Regions from separate parts of the Streptacidiphilus sp. EB129 genome, predicted to be linked through region 2. Evidence: predicted binding sites of a transcription regulator. Region 2 holds the regulator's gene; each other region holds the start of a gene.
What was found. Region 2 encodes HrcA, which represses chaperone genes, less so after heat shock. Its sites were predicted from a motif close to TTNGCACTCNGNNNNNCNGAGTGCNAA; they were not measured.
Positions count from the first base shown of each region.

Region 1 (7,094 bases), on a different contig from region 2:
GGGGACGACCTACCACCGCCGCTCGGCGGGTGTACGGCCATCATCACAAACGCGGCGCGGCAGCGACCGACCGCCATAGAGCTCATCCAGAGGGACTGAGGGAACGGCCCGTTGAAGTCCCGGCAACCCCCCTGCCATCCGCCACTGCGGCGCTGGTCGGGAAGGTGCCAATTCCGTCCTGCGGCGAGACGCGCCGCGGGGAAGATGAGGAGAGAGGGCCTCGCCATCATGGTAGCTGCACCACTGACATCCGACTCGTTCGGCCCCGCCGTCGCCCTGTCCTGCCGCGAGTGCGGCGCGCGGAGCGAACTGGCCCCCGACTTCGCCTGTAGCGAGTGTTTCGGCCCCCTTGAGGTGGCCTACGACCTGCCCACCGGAGACCCCGAGGCGCTGCGCGCCCGGATCGAGGCGGGCCCCACCAACATCTGGCGCTACGCGCCGCTGCTGCCGGTCTCGCCCGACGTGGCCTCCCGGCCCAACCTCAACCCGGGCTGGACCAAGCTGGTCAAGGCCGACAACCTGGCCCGCGAGCTGGGCGTCACCGGCGCCCTCTACGTCAAGGACGACTCCGGCAACCCGACGCACTCCTTCAAGGACCGCGTGGTCGCCATCGCCGTCGAGGCCGCCCGCACCTTCGGCTTCACCACCCTGTCCTGCTCGTCGACCGGCAACCTGGCCGGCGCGGTCGGTGCCGCCGCCGCCCGAACCGGGCTGCGCTCCTGCGTCTTCATCCCGCACGACCTGGAGCAGGGCAAGATCGTGATGGCCGCCGTGTACGGCGGCGAGCTGGTCGGCATCGAGGGCAACTACGACGACGTGAACCGCTTCTGCTCGGAGCTGATCGGCGACCCGGCCGGCGAGGGCTGGGGCTTCGTCAACGTCAACCTCCGCCCGTACTACGGCGAGGGCTCCAAGACGCTGGCGTACGAGATCTGCGAGCAGCTCGGCTGGCGGCTGCCGGACCAGCTGGTCATCCCGATCGCCTCGGGCTCCCAGCTGACGAAGATCGACAAGGGTCTCAAGGAGCTGATCGCCCTCGGGCTGGTCGAGGACAGGCCCTACAAGATCTTCGGCGCCCAGGCCGAGGGCTGCTCCCCGGTCTCGGTGGCCTTCAAGGCCGGCCACGACGTGATCCGCCCGCAGAAGCCGAACACCATCGCCAAGTCGCTGGCCATCGGCAACCCGGCGGACGGCCCCTACGTGCTGGACATCTGCCGCCGCACCGGGGGCGCGGTGGAGGACGTCACCGACGAGCAGGTGGTGGACGCGATCAAGCTGCTGGCGCGCACCGAGGGCATCTTCGCCGAGACGGCGGGCGGGGTGACCGTGGGCGTGCTGCAGAAGCTGATCAAGAACGGTCTGCTCGACCCGGCCGCCGAGACCGTCGTCCTCAACACCGGCGACGGCCTGAAGACCCTGGACGCGGTGGAGCCGACCACCGGCCTTTCCGCCACCATCCGCCCCACCCTGGTCTCGTTCCGAGAGGCCGGCCTCGCCTGAGCAGGCGAAGCGAGGGAACCGACTCGCCTGAGCGGGCGAAGCAGAGGAGTACCAGCATGAGCGTTTCCGTCAGAATCCCCACCATCCTCCGCACCTACACCGGCGGGGCCGCCGAGGTCGCGGCCGAGGGCGCCACCCTCGCGGCCGTGATCGCCGATCTGGAGGCGAACCACACCGGTATCAGCGGCCGGATCCTGGACGACGCCGGCAAGCTGCGCCGCTTCGTCAACGTGTACGTGAACGACGACGACGTGCGTTTCGCGGAGGGTCTGGAGACGGCCGTTCCGGACGGCGCGAGCGTCTCGGTGATCCCGGCCGTGGCCGGCGGCTGCTGACGCAGAGTAATTCCCAGAACAACTCGGAACCGGGCCGCCCGCTATTCGCGGGTATCCCGGTTCCGTTGTTTTCCATGCGTACACCGGCGGCACGTGCCCTGTGCACGGATCTCCACCCGCGGAGGGGTACAGTTGCTTCCGGTTACCGGTGGTCCGCCCTTGCGGGTACGTCACGTACGGCACTTCCGGCCAATCCCTTCGCTCACGCCACGTGTACCACCTGGCCGTCCACCCTGCCCGGCAGCGGCCGGGCGTCCCGGTGACTGAGACGGCATGCGGCGCGGAGGCGCTCTGGCTGCACAGGAATTCCTGGATCGATTTGTCGGTCAGGTCCGCTATGTCCGGACCGAATTGCCGTGCTATGCGGGTATTCGCCCGCTAATGCCCCTTGTGGCTCCGTAAGAATTCCCTCCCTTATGCCCTGTTGCGGAGGGCATCTGAGTGGATACATTCAGCGTCGGCTGAAGCACCGCGCCATGCGTGGCCGCCTCGGCCCGGTCCGCGGAGTGCGGTCCGTGAAAGGGCCAGTAATAGGGGAGTTTGGAATGGCTCAGGGCACCGTCAAGTGGTTCAACGCGGAGAAGGGGTACGGCTTCATCGCGGTCGACGGTGGTGCGGACGTGTTCGTCCACTACAGCGCGATCCAGATGGACGGGTACCGGTCGCTCGAAGAGGGCCAGCGGGTCGAGTTCGAGATCTCGCAGGGTCAGAAGGGTCCGCAGGCGGACATGGTCCGTGTGGTGTGACCCTCGGTCGAGCAACCGCTGACTGACGACAGGACCGGCTGAGCCTCGTTCCAAACGAAGCATCCACGCAGGTCTTCCCGCAGGTCCGTACCCCTCGGGGTACGGACCTGCGGGCGTTCCGGGGCCCGGCTCCGGGGAGATCTGCTTGCACTCGGCAGGGGTGAGTGCTAATCATTGGCGTTAGCACTCTGAGGTAGAGAGTGACAACGGGCCGGGTAGGTGAGGCCCCGGGCGCGCCGGGAAGTGACCGTCGCAGGCCGGGTCCGTCCGTCGCGGGCGCCAGCGCGGTCCACACGCAGCCACCCTGTCCGGGAGGACCACTTCCATGGCCAAGATCATTGCCTTCGACGAGGAAGCTCGTCGCGGCCTTGAGCGCGGGATGAACCAGCTCGCCGACGCTGTCAAGGTCACGCTCGGCCCCAAGGGCCGCAACGTCGTCCTTGAGAAGAAGTGGGGCGCCCCCACGATCACCAACGACGGTGTCTCCATCGCCAAGGAGATCGAGCTCGAGGACCCGTACGAGAAGATCGGTGCCGAGCTCGTCAAGGAGGTCGCCAAGAAGACGGACGACGTCGCGGGCGACGGCACCACCACCGCCACCGTGCTGGCCCAGGCCCTGGTCCGCGAGGGCCTGCGCAACGTCGCGGCCGGCGCCAACCCGATGGCCCTGAAGCGCGGCATCGAGAAGGCCGTCGAGGCCGTCTCCGCCGAGCTGCTGGCGCAGGCCAAGGACGTGGAGACCAAGGAGCAGATCGCCTCCACCGCCTCCATCTCCGCCGCCGACGAGCAGATCGGCGCGCTCATCGCCGAGGCGATGGACAAGGTCGGCAAGGAAGGCGTCATCACCGTCGAGGAGTCGCAGACCTTCGGTCTGGAGCTCGAGCTCACCGAGGGCATGCGCTTCGACAAGGGCTTCATCTCGGCGTACTTCGCCACCGACCTGGAGCGTATGGAGACCTCGTTCGAGGACCCGTACATCCTGATCGCCAACTCCAAGATCGGCGGGGTCAAGGACCTGCTCCCGATCCTGGAGAAGGTCATGCAGTCCGGCAAGCCGCTGCTGATCATCGCCGAGGACGTCGAGGGCGAGGCCCTGTCGACCCTGGTCGTCAACAAGATCCGCGGCACCTTCAAGTCCGTCGCCGTCAAGGCCCCGGGCTTCGGCGACCGCCGCAAGGCCATGCTCGGCGACATCGCCATCCTCACCGGCGGCACGGTCATCTCCGAGGAGGTCGGCCTCAAGCTGGAGAACGCCGGTCTGGAGCTGCTCGGCCGCGCCCGCAAGGTCGTCGTCACCAAGGACGAGACCACCATCGTCGACGGTGGCGGCGAGAGCGACCAGGTCGCCGGCCGGGTCAACCAGATCCGCGCCGAGATCGAAAACAGCGACTCGGACTACGACCGCGAGAAGCTCCAGGAGCGCCTGGCGAAGCTCGCGGGCGGCGTGGCCGTCATCAAGGCCGGTGCCGCGACCGAGGTCGAGCTCAAGGAGCGCAAGCACCGCATCGAGGACGCCGTGCGCAATGCCAAGGCGGCCGTCGAGGAGGGCATCGTCGCCGGTGGTGGCGTCGCGCTGCTGCAGGCCTCGGTGGCCTTCGACAAGCTGGAGCTGGAGGGCGACGAGGCCACCGGTGCCAACATCGTCCGCGTGGCCCTGGAGGCCCCGCTCAAGCAGATCTCCGTCAACGCCGGCCTTGAGGGTGGCGTCGTCGTGGAGAAGGTGCGCAACCTGGCGCCCGGCTGGGGCCTCAACGCCGCCACCAACGAGTACGTGGACCTGATCGCGGCCGGCATCATCGACCCGGCCAAGGTCACCCGCTCCGCGCTGCAGAACGCGGCCTCCATCGCCGCGCTCTTCCTCACCACCGAGGCCGTCATCGCCGACAAGCCCGAGAAGGCCGGTGCCCCCGCGGGCGGCGGCATGCCGGGTGGCGACATGGACTTCTGATCCCTCCGGATCAGACGCTCCAGGCTTCACCGCGGCATCTGCTGCGCAGCAGCACTGCCGTACTGCTGTAGTGCTTCACACTGCGAGGCGGTCCTCCCTTCGGGGCGGGCCGCCTCGCGGCGTTGCCGGGCCGGGGCGGCGCCACCGACCGGGAGGGAGTGGCGCGGTTTGAGACACTGGGCGGATGGACGCCGACACACTCGAAGCCGCACTGCACACCGCCCGCGCCGGGGTACTGCGCGACCTGACCGCGCGTGACGTCGCCGATGCCACGGTCGTCTCGCTGCTGGAGGACGCCGTCGCCCAGCGCCGCTGGTGGGTCGAGCAGTGGCCGGACGGCAGGGACTACGTGCTGGGGCTGGTCGCCCAGGACGTGCAGGACGCCCTGCTGGAGGCGTACGGACGCTGGCCGCTGTGCGGGTCCTGCGCCGTGGAGGGTGACCCGCAGGCTCTCAGCGTCGAGCCGGAGCTCGGCCCGGACCCGCACTGGGTCTGCCCGAAGGAGGGGGTCGTGGTCGCCCCGGTCGGGGAGCTGGGCCCGTGATCCTGATCGACCCGCCGACCTGGCCCGGTCACGGCCGGCTCTGGTCCCACCTGGTCAGCGACGTCTCCTACGAGGAACTGCACGCCTTCGCGCGGGAGCTGGGGGTCCCGTCCCGCGGATTCGAACGCGATCACTACGACATCCCCGAGCACCACTACGCGGCGGCCCTCGCCCTCGGCGCCCGGCCGGTCCGCAGCCGCGAGCTGGTCTCCCGGCTCACCACCGCCGGCCTCCGCCGCCGCAAGGGCTGACCGCGCCGCGGCTCAGCGCCTCCCGGTCCGGGCCCTCGCGGCCGGCCCCGCCGAACCCGGCACCTGCCGAACCCGGATCCCGCCCTGCGGGCCCGCACGGCGTGCGGGGTCGCTACGCCGCCGGGCCGCCGTCCGTCGTGTCGCTGACCGTCGTGTCGCTTTGCGCCGCACCGTCGTCCGCCGTCAGCCGAGCGAGTTCGGTGGTGAGGTTCTCGCGGGCGCGGTCCGCGTAGGCGGCACGGGCGGCGGGGGTGCGGTAGAGCCGGGGCTGGGCGAGGAGCTGCCGCAGGATCTCCGCGCGGCCGGCGCGAAAGTCCGGGTCGGGGACGAAGGCGTACTCCTCGCGTACGGCGGCCGCGTAGGCCGCGTAGGCGGGCTCCGGGCCGCCGAGGACGGCGAGGTCGGCGTCGGACAGGACCGCGCCGTTCCGGTCGCCGTCGGCGGGCTCGTGGGCGGTCGTCAGCCGGACCAGCCGGGCGGTCTCCGCGACCACCGCCGCCGGGACCCCCGCCTCCGGCAGCACCCGCTCGGCGAGCCGCGCGCTGCGCTCCTCGTTCTCGGAGCGGTCCGGCGCGTACACCGCGTCGTGGAACCAGGCGGCCAGCCGCACCGCGTCGGGGTGGTCGGCCTGGTCCGCGAGCCGGTCGACCTCCGCCAGCACCGCGGCCAGATGGCTCAGCGTGTGGTACCGCCGCTGCGGCTCGGACCAGCGGCGCAGCAGTTCGTCACCGAACGGCGCCGGGGGAGGGGAACCGGGCCGGCGGACCCGTTCCAGCAGGGCCACCCAGTGGGCCAGCAGGTCGGCGGCGAGGGCGGTGTCGGGATGCGGCGGCGACGGCATGACCACAGTGTGAGGGAACGGACGGGGAAACATTGCGTGATCAAGGCTTCGGCAGGGCTCGCCGCGCGGCGGCCGGATGTGGCAGGCTTAGCGATATGTCTAGACCAATCTTCGAGGTGATCGCCACATCCGCGCAGGATGCGGTGGCCGCAGCCGCCGGTGGTGCCGACCGCTTGGAGCTGGTCACCGACATGGCAGCCGACGGACTCACACCCTCCGTCGACGAGTTCGCGCGCATCCGCGCCGCGGTACACCTCCCGCTGCGGGTGATGCTGCGGATCCGTGACGGCTTCCTGCCGGGCGACCTGGACGAGCTCTGCGTCAGAGCCGAGCGGCTCCGCGCCGAGGGCGCCGAGGAGTTCGTCCTCGGCTTCCTCACCCCGGACGGAGACGTCGACCTGGACGCGGTGCGCACCGTCCTCGGCGTCGTGCCCGGCTGCCGGTGGACCTTCCACCGGGCGCTCGACCACGCCGAGGACCGTACGGCGGTCCGTACCGCGATCGACGGACTGCCCGGTCTGGACACCGTGCTGACGGCGGGTTCGCCTGCGGGGGTGGCCAACGGCCTGGGCGTGCTCGCCGCCGAGGTGCCCCGCTCCGGCCAGCCCGGCTACGTGCCGCGGATCCTGGTCGGCGGCGGTCTCAAGTCCGAGCACGTCCCCGGCCTGCTCGCGGTGGGGGTCGACGGCTTCCACGTCGGCGGGATGGTGCGGACCGGAGGCTGGGAGACGCCGGTCGACACCGGCCTGGTCCAGCAGTGGCGCCGGCTGGTCGACACCGAGGCCCACGCCGCGGCGTGACCGCCGAGGCCCACGCCGCGGCGTGACCGCCAGGGGCCGTGCCTCGGGGTGACGGTCGCTCGCGGGCCTCGTGCGTCGTTCGATCGGCCGGGTGCCGGGCCGCCGGGCGTCAGTGCACCAGCGCCGGTG
Region 1 is NZ_JBGCCS010000023.1:4,555-11,648, forward strand. It holds SAM riboswitch class I at 80-211, shown strand; gene thrC (threonine synthase) at 205-1,500, shown strand; gene ABH925_RS25200 (MoaD/ThiS family protein) at 1,557-1,835, shown strand; gene ABH925_RS25205 (cold-shock protein) at 2,381-2,581, shown strand; gene groL (chaperonin GroEL) at 2,907-4,529, shown strand; gene ABH925_RS25215 (hypothetical protein) at 4,714-5,073, shown strand; gene ABH925_RS25220 (DUF4031 domain-containing protein) at 5,070-5,324, shown strand; gene ABH925_RS25225 (hypothetical protein) at 5,437-6,165, opposite strand; gene ABH925_RS25230 (copper homeostasis protein CutC) at 6,261-6,965, shown strand; gene ABH925_RS25235 (AAA family ATPase) at 7,075-7,094, opposite strand, start outside.
Region 1: groL (chaperonin GroEL) is a predicted target of HrcA. The motif match lies at 2,726-2,752, and genes of this name have one in related genera.

Region 2 (7,094 bases):
CGCGAAGGCGCCCCCCTCGGCGGCGGCGAAGCACACCGAACCGATGCCGGTGGGCTTGAAGTCGGCCGCCGCCTCCAGGGTGATCGCCGCGGACGGCAGGCCGAAGAGCTGGTCGAGATTGGGCTTGACGGGCTTGGTGCGGCCGAGCAGGGCGTCCAGGAAGCCCATGGGTGCTGCTCCTAGGGGAGTGGGGGAGGGAACGGTGTCCGCTATCCGCGGCCGAGTTCGGCGGAGATCTTGCCCAGCTGCTCCAGCCGCTGCTCCAGCGACGGGTGGGTGGAGAACGCCTGGCTGGCCATCTCCCGGGCCGAGATGGCCGGGGCGAAGTAGAAGGCGTTGAACGGCTGCGCGCGGCGCAGGTCCTGGGTGGGGATCGCCGCCATCTGGCCGGTGACCTTGGTCAGCGCCGAGGCCAGCGCCGAGGGGCGGCCGGTCAGCAGCGCCGCCGAGCGGTCCGCGGACAGCTCGCGGTAGCGCGAGAGCAGCCGGGTCAGCAGGAAGCTGATGGCGTAGACGACCGCGCTGACCGCGATCACCACCAGCATCACCATGCCGCTGTTGTCGTCCCGGTCGTCGCGGCGGTCGAAGCCGCCGAACATGCCGAACTGCAGGCCGACCCGGGTGATGATGCCGGCCAGCACGCCGAGGAAGCCGGCGATGGTCATCACCGCGACGTCCTTGTGCGCCACGTGCGAGAGCTCGTGCGCCAGCACGCCCTCCAGCTCCTCCGGCTCCAGCCGGCGCAGCAGTCCGGTGGTGACACACACCACAGCGTTCTTCTCATTGCGGCCGGTCGCGAAGGCGTTGGGCACGTCGCTCTGCGAGACCGCGACCCGCGGCTTCTGCATGTCGGCCAGCGCGCACAGCCGGTCGACGGTTCCGTGCAGCTCCGGGTACTCCTGCGCGGTGACCTCCTTGGCGCCCATGCTGAACGCGGCGATCTTGTCGCTGAACCAGAACTGGGCGATGAACAGCCCGCCGGCGACGACCGCGATGATCGGCCAGGCCCCCTTCAGCACCACCAGCAGCACGCCGACGAACACCACGTACAGCAGGCCGATGAAGAACATCGTCAGCAGCATCCGGCTCGTCAGTCCGCGGTCCGGAGCGAAACGTGTCCTGGCCATGGCCTCTCCTCGGTACTGCGCCGCTACGTGGCGGCGCTATCAGCTCATTCTGCCCTGTCGGGCCTACCCAGTGGTACGTACGGGACGGCCCAGCCGTTCCTGTGGCGCACCCCTGCGCCTTACACTGGCCGGACAGCTCCTGGCACTCGTTCGTCCAGAGTGCCAGAACGGCCCAGCGGACCGGTCAGCACAGGTCGCCGGCCACGACTCGGCAGAGGAGGTGCGTGCCCCGTGCATGAAGATCGCAAGCTCGACGATCGCAAGCTGGCGGTCCTGCGCGCCATCGTCCAGGACTATGTCGGCACCGAGGAGCCGGTCGGTTCCAAGGCGCTGGTGGAACGCCACAGCCTCGGCGTGTCCCCGGCGACGGTGCGCAACGACATGGCCACGCTTGAGGACGAGGGCTACATCCACCAGCCGCACACCAGCGCGGGCCGGGTGCCGACCGACAAGGGCTACCGGCTCTTCGTGGACCGGCTGACCGAGGTCAAGCCGCTGTCCGGGGCCGAGCGCCGGGCGATCGGCAGCTTCCTGGACCACGCGGTGGACCTCGACGACGTGGTGGCCCGTACGGTGCGGCTGCTGGCGCAGCTCACCCGCCAGGTCGCGGTGGTCCAGTACCCCTCGCTGTCCCGCTCCACGGTGCGGCACGTCGAGCTGGTCGCACTGAGCCCGAGCCGGGTGATGCTGGTGCTGATCACCGACACCGGCCGGGTCGAGCAGCGGCTGATCGACTGCCCGACGGTGGTCGGCGAGACCTTCCTCACGGACCTGCGCACCCGTTTGAACGGCGGGGCCGCAGGGCAGCGTTTCGCCGAGGTGCCGACGCTGCTCCAGGATCTTCCCGAGACCTTCGAGCGCGAGGACCGGGGCGCCGTCACGGCCGTCCTCACCTCGCTGTTCGAGGCGCTGGCGGAGCAGACCGAGGAGCGGATCGTGATCGGCGGCTCGGCCAACCTGACCCGCTTCCCGCACGACTTCCCGCTCACCATCGCCCCGGTCCTGGAGGCGCTGGAGGAGCAGGTGGTCCTGCTGAAGCTGCTCGGCGAGACCGCGGACGCGGGCATGATGGTGAGGATCGGGCACGAGAACGCCTACGAGGGGCTGAATTCCACGTCGGTCGTGTCGGTGGGCTACGGTTCGGGCGACGAGACAGTCGCCAAACTGGGCGTGGTCGGACCGACGAGAATGGACTACCCGGGCACCATGGGCGCCGTCCGGGCGGTGGCACGATACGTCGGTCAGATCCTGGCCGCGTCCTAACAGCCTTCTCAGCACCCTGAGCTCGCTGGACAAACTGGCGCGAACGAAAACAAGCGGAGCATTTTGGTGGCCACGGACTACTACGCGGTACTCGGCGTCAGGCGTGACGCGGGGCAGGACGAGATCAAGAAGGCATTCCGCCGACTCGCGCGCGAACTGCACCCGGACGTCAACCCCGACCCGAAGACCCAGGAGCGGTTCAAGGAGATCAACGCCGCCTACGAGGTCCTCTCGGACCCGAGCAAGCGGCAGATCTACGACCTGGGTGGCGACCCGCTCTCCGCCAACGGCGGCGGCGCGGGCCAGGGCGGTTTCGGCGCGGGCGCGGGATTCGGCTTCAGCGACATCATGGACGCGTTCTTCGGCGCGTCCGGGGGCCAGCGGGGACCGCGTTCGCGGACCCGGCGCGGCCAGGACGCGATGATCCGCATCGACATCGACCTGCAGGAAGCCGCGTTCGGCACCACCAAGGACATCCAGGTCGACACCGCCGTCGTCTGCACCACCTGCAACGGCGAGGGCGCGGCCCCCGGCACCTCCCCGCAGACCTGTGACATGTGTCGCGGCCGCGGCGAGGTGTCCCAGGTCACCCGGTCGTTCCTGGGCCAGGTGATGACCTCCCGTCCGTGCCCGCAGTGCCAGGGCTTCGGCACCGTCGTGCCCACCCCCTGCCCCGAGTGCGCCGGCGACGGCCGGGTCCGCGCCCGCCGCACGCTGACGGTGAAGATCCCGGCCGGCGTCGACGACGGCAACCGGATCCAGCTGGCCGGCGAGGGCGAGGTCGGCCCCGGCGGCGGCCCGGCCGGTGACCTCTACGTCGAGATCAGCGAGAACGCCCACTCCACCTTCCAGCGCCGTGGCGACGACCTGCACTGCACGGTGACGCTGCCGATGACCGCGGCGGCGCTGGGCACCAAGGTCCCGCTGGAGACGCTGGACGGGATGGTGGAGATCGACGTCCGCCCCGGCACCCAGTCCGGCCAGTCGGTGCCGCTGCACGGGCGCGGCGTCACGCATCTGCGCGGCGGCGGACGCGGCGACCTGATAGTGCATGTCGAGGTCCAGACCCCGGGCAAGCTCGACGCGGAGCAGGAGGACCTGCTGCGGCGGCTCGCCAAGCTCCGTGGCGAAGAACGCCCTTCGGGCACGTTCGCTCCGGGGCAGCAGGGGCTCTTCTCGCGTCTGAAGGATGCGTTCAACGGGCGTTAGTAACCACAGGGGCGCGGGGCTCTGCTTGATCAACCGCGCGCGCTGCCAGCCCTCTACGTAGGTGCGTGGTTGGCAGCGCAGTTCCTCGCGCCCCCAGGTAGTAACAGGAACAGGTACGTCGTGACTGCACCCGTGTTTGTTGTGGAGACCGCGCAGCTCGCGCCCGTGGGGGCGGTCGTCGCGCTGGGCGGGGCCGAGGGGCGGCACGCCGTTGCGGTCAAGCGGCTGACCGTGGGGGAGACCGTCGTACTGACGGACGGTGCGGGGGCCGGGGTGTCCGGGCCGGTCGTCGGCGTCGTCGGCAAGGACGTGCTGGAGGTCCGTGTCGCCGAACTCCTCGCCGAGCCCGAGCCGGAGCTCCGCCTCGTCGTGGTCCAGGCACTGCCCAAGGGCGACCGGGGCGAGCTCGCGGTGGAGCTGATGACCGAGGTCGGCGTGGACGAGGTGGTGCCGTGGGCGGCCTCGCGCTGCGTCACCCAGTGGCGCGGCGACCGGGGCCTGAAGGCGCTGGGCAAGTGGCGGGCCACCGCCCGCGAGGCGGGCAAGCAGTCGCGCCGGCTGCGCTTCCCGGTGGTCCGCGGGGCGATGAGCACGCGTCAGGTGGGCGAACTGCTGGCCGGGGCCGCCCTGGGCGCGGTGCTGCACGAGGAGGGGTTCTCGCAGCCGCTGGCCACCGCCGCGCTGCCGGAGCGGGGCGAGCTGGTGCTGGTGGTCGGCCCGGAGGGCGGGGTCTCGCCGGACGAGCTGGCCCGTTTCGCGGAGGCCGGGGCGGCCCCGTACCGGTTGGGGTCCTCGGTGCTGCGTACCTCCACGGCCGGGGTCGCGGCGGGTGCGCTGCTGCTCGGGCGCAGCGGGCGCTGGAACTGATCGTCCAGCTTCGGAAACCGCTGTCGCACTGTCAGTGGTGGTGGCTAGGGTGTCCGCGTGAGTGAAGCTGACAGCTACCCCCGGTTCCCGCACCTCCACGCCGATCTGGTCACCTTCGTGGCCGACGACGACGTCTGGCTGGCCCCGCTGGCCGGCGGACGGGCCTGGCGGGTGAGCGCCGACCAGGTGCCGGTCACCCGGCCGCGCATCTCGCCCGACGGCAGTCGGATCGCCTGGGCGTCGACCCGAGACGGCGCCCCCGAGGTGCACGTCGCGTCGGTGGACGGCGGCCCGGCCCGACGGCTGACCCACTGGGGTGTCAACAGCACCACCGTGCTGGGCTGGACCGAGGCCGGCGAGGTGCTGGCGCTCAGCACGGTCGGCCGGATGTCGCGGGCGCACCCGTGGGCCTACGCGGTGCCGCTGGACGGCGGCCCGGCCCGGGAGCTCCCGTACGGACGGGTCGGCGGGGTCGCGGTGGAGCCGGGCGGGGAGCGCGCGCTGCTGTCCTCCGCCGGGATGGGCCGCGAGCCGGCCCACTGGAAGCGCTACCGGGGCGGCACGGCCGGGAAGCTGTGGATCGGCACCGAGGGCGCCTACGCCCGGGTGCACGCCGGTGTGGACGGCAACATCGAGTCCCCGATGTGGGTCACAGGGGGTGCGTCGCGAAGCGACTCTCTTGGGGGTGGTGGTCGGGCGACGGGCGGGCGGATCGCGTTCCTCTCGGACCACGAGGGCGTCGGCCAGCTGTGGTCGAGCCTGCCGGACGGCTCCGACCTGCGCCGGCACAGCGACCACGAGTTCTACGCCCGCAACGCGAGCACCGACGGCGCCCGGGTGGTCTACCACAGCGGCGGCGACCTCTACCTGGTGCGGGACCTGACGGACGCTCGGCCGGAGCGCCTGGACATCCGCCTCGGCGGTCCGCGTACCGGCCGCCAGCCGTTCCCGATCAACGCCGCCGAGTTCCTGGGCGCGGTCGCCCCGGACGCGGACGCCCGCTCCAGCGTGGTCGAGGTCCGCGGCGGCATCCACCGGCTCACCCACCGCGACGGCCCGTCCCGGGTACTGTCCGCGCAGCCGGGCGTCCGCAACCGGCTGCCGCGGGCGCTTCCTGACGGCGCGTCGGTGTGGGTCACCGACGCCGAGGGCGAGGACGGCCTGGAGTTCTCCGACGGGCGCCGCCTGGGCGTCGGCCGGCTGGGCCGGGTCGAGGACCTCGCCGTCTCCCCGGACGGCAGCAGGCTGGCGATCGCCAACCGCGACGGCCGGGTGCTGCTGGTCGAGGGCGAGGACATCCGTGAACTGGACCGCGGCGACAGCGGCCAGGCCGACGGCCTCGCCTTCTCGCCGGACTCGCAGTGGCTGGTCTGGTCGCAGGCGCTGAGCACCGATGACTTCCCGCGCCAGCTGATCCTGGCGGACCTCGCCGAGGGCGGCGCGCTCACCGAGCTGACCTCGCCGCGCTTCAACGACTTCGCCCCCACCTTCACCACCGACGGCAGGCACCTGGCCTTCCTGTCGATGCGCGACTTCGACCCGGTCTACGACGAGCACGTCTTCGACCTGTCCTTCCCGCTGGCCTGCCGCCCCTACCTGCTGACCCTGGCCGCCGACACGCTGTCGCCGTTCGGCCCGCAGCCGCAGGGGCGCGCGCTGGGCAAGGGCGGGGAGCAGCCGGACCAGCCCGCCGCCGAGGGGCAGAAGCCCGGCGACGGCGACGCGGCCGGGAGCCCGGACGCCGGTGACCCCGCTCCGGAGCGGACCCGGCTGGATCTGGAGGGGCTCGGCGACCGCGTCGTGGCGTTCCCGGTCCCCTCCGGCCGCTACACCCGGCTGGAGGCGGTCAAGGGCGGCGTGGTGTGGCTGGAGCACCCGCTCACCGGTGAGCTCGGCACCAGCAGGGCCACCCCGCAGGACAAGCCGCAGCGCGCCTCGCTGCAGCGCTTCGACTTCGCCACCCGCCGCGCCGAGACCCTGGTCGACGCGCTGGACCGGTTCGCGGTCTGCGGCGACGGCGGCCGGCTGGCCGTCGTCGACCAGGACGAGCTGCGGATCGTCCCGGCCGACCGCAAGGCCGACAAGGACGACGCGGACGACTCGGTGCCGGTCGACCTGGGCCGGGTCCGGGTGACCGTCGACCCGGCCGCCGAGTGGCGGCAGATGTTCGACGAGACGGCCCGGCTGATGCGCGACAACTTCTGGCGGATCGACCTCGGCGGCCTGGACTGGCCCGCCGTGCAGCGGCGCTACCGCCCGCTGGTCGAGCGGGTCGGCTGCCACAGCGACCTGGTGGACCTGCTCTGGGAGCTCCAGGGCGAGCCCGGCACCTCGCACGCCTACGTCACCCCGCCGCCGGGCGGCCCGGCCGCCAACCGCCGCCAGGGTCTGCTCGGCGCCGACCTGGCGCGCGACGAGGAGGGCGTGTGGCGGGTGGCCCGGGTGCTGCCCGGCGAGTCCTCCGATCCGGCGGCGCGCTCGCCGCTGGCCGCCCCCGGCGTCGGCGTCCGGGCCGGCGACGCGGTGCTCGCGGTGGACGGCCGTCCGGTGGACCCGGTCACCGGACCGGCGCCGCTGCTGGTCGGCACCGCCGGGCGCCCGGTCGGGCTGACCGTCGGCAGGACGGAC
Region 2 is NZ_JBGCCS010000009.1:45,370-52,463, forward strand. It holds gene ABH925_RS13760 (hypothetical protein) at 1-168, opposite strand, end outside; gene htpX (zinc metalloprotease HtpX) at 210-1,127, opposite strand; gene hrcA (heat-inducible transcriptional repressor HrcA) at 1,359-2,390, shown strand; gene dnaJ (molecular chaperone DnaJ) at 2,457-3,599, shown strand; gene ABH925_RS13780 (16S rRNA (uracil(1498)-N(3))-methyltransferase) at 3,720-4,466, shown strand; gene ABH925_RS13785 (PDZ domain-containing protein) at 4,524-7,094, shown strand, end outside.

Region 3 (7,094 bases), on a different contig from region 2:
GAGGTCCCAGGCCATCGCCTTGAGCCAGGAGATCGAGTCGACCGGGGTCCACGGCGCGGGCTTGTAGCCACCGTAGGCGGCGCCGAGCAGCGCGTACTCCAGCGAGGCGCCGGCCCCGCCCGGATGCTCGCCCAGCCAGGCGTTGACGCCGGCCGAGTAGGCGTCGAGGTTCTTCTTGGTCTCCGGGTTCAGCATGGTGTCGTACTCGGTCTGGGCCACCCCGCGCCAGTTCATGGTGCGGATGAAGGTGTCCGTCTGGACCTGGCTCTTGCCGAACATCGAGGCCAGGGTGCCGGAGGTGACATGGCGATTGACGTCCATCTGCCAGAACCGGTCCTGGGCCTGGACGTAGCCCTGGGCCATGAAGAGGTCGGCGGAGGTGTCCGCGTAGATCTGCGGAATGCCGTTGGCGTCACGCTCCACCTGCACCGGGCCTGACAGCCCGGCGAGATGGATGCTGCCCGTGGTCTGCGGGAAGGAGGCGCGGACCGTTCGTACGCCGAGCCATCCGCCCACCGCGGCGCCGGCCACCAGCAACAGGGCGAGCAGAACGACCAGCAAGCGCAGGCGCCGGAACTTCTTGGTGCGGGGCATCAGGGTCCTTGGTGGGGCAGGGGCTCGTCCGCCGCCGTGCGGTGCGGCGGAGCCGACGCTAACACCTCAGCCCCGGGGCTTGCGGACTGGCACCTGACCAGCTCGTCATCTTTCCGAAACCGGAAGGAATCCCAAGCCCAGGTAAAATAACCGTCAGGTCAAGCGGCGCCCTCTCCCCGGCCGCCCATCAGGTCTTTTCTGTGAACCGCCTGTGCCTGTTCCGCTCCCTTTCCGCGCCGTCAAACCCCCTGCCGCGAGGTGCTCCTGAGTGACCGTTCACCATCTCGACACACTGCTGCTGATGTTCTCGCTGGTACTGCTCATCGCGGTCGTCGCGGTGCGGCTGTCCTCCCGCAGCGGGCTCCCCAGCCTGCTGCTCTATCTCGGCATCGGTGTCGCCCTGGGCCAGGACGGTTTCGGCATACGGTTCGACAACGCGTCACTGACCCAGGTACTGGGCTATGCGGCGCTGGTGGTGATCCTCGCCGAGGGCGGACTCGGGACGAAGTGGACGGACATCAGGCCCGCTGTCCCGGCCGCGGCGGTGCTGGCCACCGTCGGCACCGGGGTGAGTGTCGGGGTGACCGCGCTGGGAGCGCATCTGCTGGTCGGCGCCGACTGGCGGCTGTCGCTGCTGCTCGGCGCGATCGTGTCGTCCACCGACGCGGCTGCGGTCTTCTCGGTGCTGCGGCGGGTGCCGCTGCCGCCGCGGCTGAGCGGTCTGCTGGAGGCCGAGTCCGGGTTCAACGACGCCCCGGTGGTCATCCTGGTCGTCGCCTTCGCCACCACCCGCCCGGTGGAGAGCTGGTACGAGCTGCTCGGCTCGATATCCCTGGAGCTGGCGATCGGACTGGTCGTCGGTCTGCTGGTCGGCAAGCTGGGTTCGCTGGCGCTGCGGGACATCGCGCTGCCGTCCTCCGGCCTCTACCCCATAGCCGTGGTCGCGCTCACGCTGTTCGCCTACGCGGGCGGCGCGCTGATGCACGGCTCCGGCTTCCTCGCCGTCTACGTCAGCGCGGTATTCCTGGGCAACGCCCGGCTGCCGCACGGGCCCGCCACCCGGGGCTTCGCCGAGGGGCTCGCCTGGATCGCGCAGATCAGCATGTTCGTCCTGCTCGGCCTGCTGGTGAACCCGCACACGCTGGTCGACGCGATCGTGCCGGCCCTGGTGGTCGGCCTGGTGCTGGTGTTCCTGGCCCGGCCGCTGTCGGTGCTGGTGACCATGACGCCGTTCGGGATGGTCTGGCGCGAGCAGGCGCTGCTGTCCTGGGCCGGCCTGCGCGGCGCGGTACCCATCGTGCTGGCGACCATCCCGGTGGTGGCGAACGTGCCGGGCGCGGAACGGCTGTTCAACACGGTGTTCCTGCTGGTCGTGGTGTTCACCCTGGTGCAGGGCCCGACGCTGCCGTGGGTCGCCCGGCGGCTGCGGATCGGCGACCCCGCTCACGCCGACCTGCTGGACGTCGAGTCCGCGCCGCTGGAGCGGCTGCACGGTCATCTGCTGTCACTGTCACTGGCCCCGGGCTCCCGGCTCGCGGGCGTCGAGATCAGCGAGCTGCGGCTGCCCAGGGGCGCGGCGGTGACCCTGGTGGTCCGCGACGGCGCGAGCTTCGTCCCGGCGCCGACGACGGTGCTCCGGCCCTCGGACGACCTGCTGGTGGTCAGCACCGACGAGGTGCGGGACCGGGTCGAACGGCGGCTGCGGGCGGTGGACCGCGGCGGGAAGCTCGCGGGCTGGCTGGGCGAGCGCAGCGAGTACTGACGCCGGGCAGGGCCCCGGCGCGCGCCGGACCGCCCCGTCCCCAGCGTTGTCACAGCTCACACGGGCCACGGTGGACTATCGCCGCGGAATAACGCATCATTGACCGTCGTTAGCACTCATCAGGCGAGAGTGCCAGGAGGAATGACAGTGCCGACGTACCAGTACCAGTGCACCGAGTGCGGTAACGGCCTGGAGGCTGTCCAGAAGTTCACGGACGACGCCCTCACGGTCTGCCCCGCGTGCAGCGGAAAGCTGCGCAAGATCTACTCCGCTGTGGGTGTGGTCTTCAAGGGCAGCGGCTTCTACCGCACCGACAGCCGCTCGTCGTCGAGCAGCACCGTGAGCGCGGCGAAGTCGGGCGGCGGCACGCCCTCGGCGTCCTCGTCCTCCTCGTCGGGCGACTCGTCGTCGAGCAGCTCCTCGTCGAGCTCCTCGACCACCGCGAGCAGCAGCGCCTCGCCCGCAGCCTGACCGCAGACGCTCCGCCCGGCCCCGCTCCGTTCCTGTTCCGTAAGGACGCGCGGGGCTGTGGCGTACCCGGAGCGCTCCCTATGCTGCGAAGCATGGCCAACCCCACACCGAGCAGCTCCACGGCGACCCCTGCGAGCAGCACCCCCACCGCCGAGGTGGGCATCATCGGCGGCACCGGACTGTACGCACTGGCCGACGACCTCGCCGAGGTCGTCGTGGACACCCCCTACGGGCCGCCGAGCGACTCGCTGTTCGTGGGCGAGGTGGCGGGGCGCCGGGTCGCCTTCCTGCCCCGGCACGGACGCGGGCACGGGGTGCCGCCGCACCGGATCAACTACCGCGCCAACCTGTGGGCGCTGCGCTCACTCGGGGTGCGCCAGGTGCTCGGCCCCTGCGCCACCGGTGGCCTGCGGCCCGAGCACGGCCCGGGCACCCTGCTCGTCCCCGACCAGTTCGTCGACCGCACCGCGGGACGCGCCCAGACCTACTACGACGGTGAGCTGCGCCCGGACGGTGTCCGTCCCGAGGTCGTGCACGTCTCCGCCGCCGACCCGTACTGCCCCGTCGGCCGGGCGGCCGCGGTGAAGGCGGCCGGAGCCGCGGGCTGGGCGGCGGTGGACGGCGGCACGCTGGTGGTCGTCGAGGGCCCGCGCTTCTCGACCCGCGCCGAGTCCCGCTGGTACGGGGCCCAGGGCTGGTCGGTGGTGGGCATGACCGGCCACCCCGAGGCGGTGCTGGCCCGGGAGCTGGGCCTCTGCTACACCTCGATCGCGCTGGTCACGGACCTGGACGCGGGGGTGGAGACGGGCGAGGGAGTGACCCACGCGGAGGTGCTGCGGGTCTTCGCGGGCAGTATCGACCGGCTGCGCGGGGTTCTGTTCTCCGCCGTCGCGGGGCTGCCGGTGACGGCAGAGCGCGACTGCGTCTGCTCGCACGCCCTGGACGGGCTGGAGACCGGACTGGCGCTGGCGGACTGAGCCCGCCCGCACTCGGGAGGGTGAGCGGGTTGTCCACAGTCCCCGGGTTGTCCACAGAGCGGGGCCTGCCGGCCCGACCGGGATGCGGACTGGGACATCGTGGAGTTCGTCAGCTCCTCGACACCTCAGAGTTCAGGTGGTGGTCCCATGTCCGTGTTGATCGACACGCCGGTCCGCAGCGGGAACCGGTCTCGCAGCCACGCCCCTCGTACCCACTCGCTGCGCCCCACCCCCGGGCGGGACGCCCCGACAGGCGGCGCGGAGGCGCCGGCCTTGACGCCGGCACAGGCTGCGACCGGGGAGCCGGAGCCGGGAGGGCTGCCCGGCCTGGGACGGGAACCGGCGCCGGGTGCGACGCCCGGACGCGGCCAGGGAGCGTCCGCCGGGCAGGCACGTGCCGGGACCGACGCGGCAGGGACTGGCTCGGCCGGGGATGACGCGGGATGGGACGACGCGAGGTGGGACAGCGCGGCCTGGGACCAGGACGCCTGGAGCCAGGACACGTGGGCGACGGACCCCTCCCCCGGCGTCGCCTCCCCATCGGTCGCCTCCCCCGCCGTCGCCGCGCCATCGGTCGTGTCCCCGTCCGTGGCACCGGCGGCTGCGCCGGTGGAGGCACCGGGCCCGCCGGGGACGTTCCCGGCATTCGCGTCCGCCCCGGCAACCACTGTTGCCGCAGCCGCAGGTCCGAGTCCGGAGCCTGCGCCCACCGTCGGGGTGGGTCCCTCCTCGCCACGGTCCGTCCGGACCCTGCCGTGCGACAGACCCGCCGTGCCCCCGACGCGGGCCGTCGCCCCGTTCCCCCCGATCCGGGCCGGTGGCGGCCGGCACCGGCTGCCGTCCGCCGTACGACGAAGGCCCGGGCCTTTCGCGGCCGGGCTGATGGTCGCGGCGACCACACTCGCCGCCGGCTCGCTGCGGAGCTTCACACCGCCCGCCGCGAGCCACCGGACCGCCGACGCACCCCCGCACGTGGTGTGGGGCAGCTGAGGCTGCGGCGTGCGGGCTTCCGGGACAGCCGGTCCGATCACTCGGGCGGGTGATTCCGGCGGGTGAAGCAGAGGCCGGTCCCACCCCGCGCGGCCCGCCCGGAAGGCACCGGGTGATGTGACGTTTCCGCAGGTGAAAACCATGGCCGGAGAGTTGCCGCACAGCCCTTTCGGGGGCGTACGAGTGAAGCGGGCGGGCGTCGGCACGGCAGCGGCTGCCACTAGGTTCCCAGGGACCTCATCCGACCCCTTGGCATGCAGAAGGAAGTCACCCCTGTGAAGGGCTTCAAGGCATTCCTGCTGCGCGGAAACGTCCTCGACCTGGCGGTCGCGGTCGTGATCGGCGCAGCCTTCACCCAAGTCATCAACTCGATCGTGAACGGCCTGATCAACCCGATCGTCGGCGCGTTCGGCACCTCCGACCTCAACGCCTACAAGTCCTGCCTGAAGGGGCCCTGCACCGTTGACGTCAAGACGGGTGCGGTCCAGGGCATCTCCATCGCCTGGGGCAACGTGCTGGGCAGCGTGCTGCAGTTCGTGATCACCGCTGCCGTGGTCTACTTCTGCATCGTCCTGCCGGCCAACCGTCTGCTGAAGATGTACATGGCCAAGCAGGAGCAGGAGACCAAGCAGGAGGAGGAGAAGGCCGCCTTCCAGGCCGAGCTGAGCGAGGTCCAGCTGCTCAGTGAGATCCGGGATCTGCTGGTCCACCAGCGCTGAGAGCACGGATCAGGGCCGCCGCCCGCCGCCCACGGCGAGGGGCCGGGGTACGTGACCCCGGCCCCTTCGGCTCGACGCGGCTTCAGCCGCCGTGGTGCGGCGGGGTCTCCCGCCGGTACCAGGCCTCGTCGCGGTGGGACTCGCCGCCGCCCCAGCCGGAGTCCGTGTCGTCACGGCTCGGCCGGGTCAGCGGGTCGTCGAAGACCAGCGCAGGGCGGGTGCGCCGGTCGGACGTCTCGGCTGCCCCTGCCGCCTGAACGGCATCGGCTGCCTCGGACGCCTCGCCCCTGGGATCTGACTCGCTCATCCGGTCAGGATAGGGCTCCGTCATGCCGCCTCGAATCCGGCATGGTCAGCGATCTTGCGCAGCTCGGCCAGGGCATGCTTCTCGATCTGGCGGATCCGTTCCCGGGTGAGACCGTGCTGCTTGCCGACCTCGGTGAGCGTACGCTCGCGCCCGTCCTCCATCCCGTACCGGGAGCGGATGATCGAGGCGGTTCGGCCGTCCAGGCGGCCGATCAGGCCGTCCAGTTCCTCGCGGCGCAGCATCACCATGACGGCGTCCTCGGGGGAGGTCGCGCCGGTGTCCTCGACGAGATCACCGAACTGGGTCTCGCCGTCGTCGTCCACGGTCATGTTGAGGCTGACCGGGTCCCGGGCCCAGTCCAGCACGTCCTTGATCCGCTCGACGGTGGTGTCCAGCTCCGCCGCCACCTCGGCGGGCTCGGCGTCCCGGCCCAGTTCCTTGGACTTCTCCCGCTGGACCCGCCGGATCCGTCCCAGTTCCTCGACGAGGTGCACGGGCAGGCGGATGGTGCGGGACTGGTCGGCGATGGAGCGGGTGATGGCCTGCCGGATCCACCAGGTGGCATACGTGGAGAACTTGAACCCCTTGCCGAAGTCGAACTTCTCCACAGCGCGGACCAGGCCGGCGTTGCCCTCCTGGATGAGGTCGAGCAGCGGCAGCCCGCTGCGCGGGTAGCGCCGCGCGACCGCTACCACCAGGCGCAGGTTGGAGCGGATGAAGACGTCCTTCGCCCGTGCGCCGTCGGCGACGATGGCGTGCAGTTCGTCCTCACTGGCACCGGCGGCGGTGTCGCCGCTCTGCAGCAGGTGCTCGGCGAAGACGCCGGCCTCGATGCGGGTGGACAGATCCACTTCCTGGGCTGCGTCGAGCAGTGGGGTCCTGGCGATCTCGTCGAGGTACATGCCGACGAGATCGCGGTCGGCCTCACCGCTGGTCGGACGCGCATTGCGGGTCCGGTCGGCCTTGTCGCGGACGACGGCACGGGTGGCCATGCGTACTCCTTCACGGCGGCTGGACGGGCCTGGCTGACCCGTTGGGTGACTTGCCTGGTGTCTTGCCTTTCGTAACGATGCAACGACCAGATTCCGGACATCATTCCCAAGGTGGCGATTTTTCTCCCCGAGTGCAGTATCCTGGCGAATTTTCCCGGGCTCATGCGCGGAGAGTGTGTGATCGCGTACGTCGTGATGTCGGCGCGGGTACGTCGTGACGTCGACGCGTCGGCGCCACACCCACGCAGGGACCGGGATACCGGTACGGGACCGCCGGCGGCA
Region 3 is NZ_JBGCCS010000008.1:287,322-294,415, reverse strand. It holds gene ABH925_RS13510 (penicillin acylase family protein) at 1-594, opposite strand, end outside; gene ABH925_RS13505 (potassium/proton antiporter) at 863-2,356, shown strand; gene ABH925_RS13500 (FmdB family zinc ribbon protein) at 2,504-2,827, shown strand; gene ABH925_RS13495 (S-methyl-5'-thioadenosine phosphorylase) at 2,920-3,804, shown strand; gene ABH925_RS13490 (hypothetical protein) at 4,576-4,794, shown strand; gene mscL (large conductance mechanosensitive channel protein MscL) at 5,049-5,513, shown strand; gene ABH925_RS13480 (hypothetical protein) at 5,596-5,820, opposite strand; gene ABH925_RS13475 (sigma-70 family RNA polymerase sigma factor) at 5,841-6,812, opposite strand.
Region 3: ABH925_RS13500 (FmdB family zinc ribbon protein) is a predicted target of HrcA. The motif match lies at 2,466-2,492, and genes of this name have one in related genera.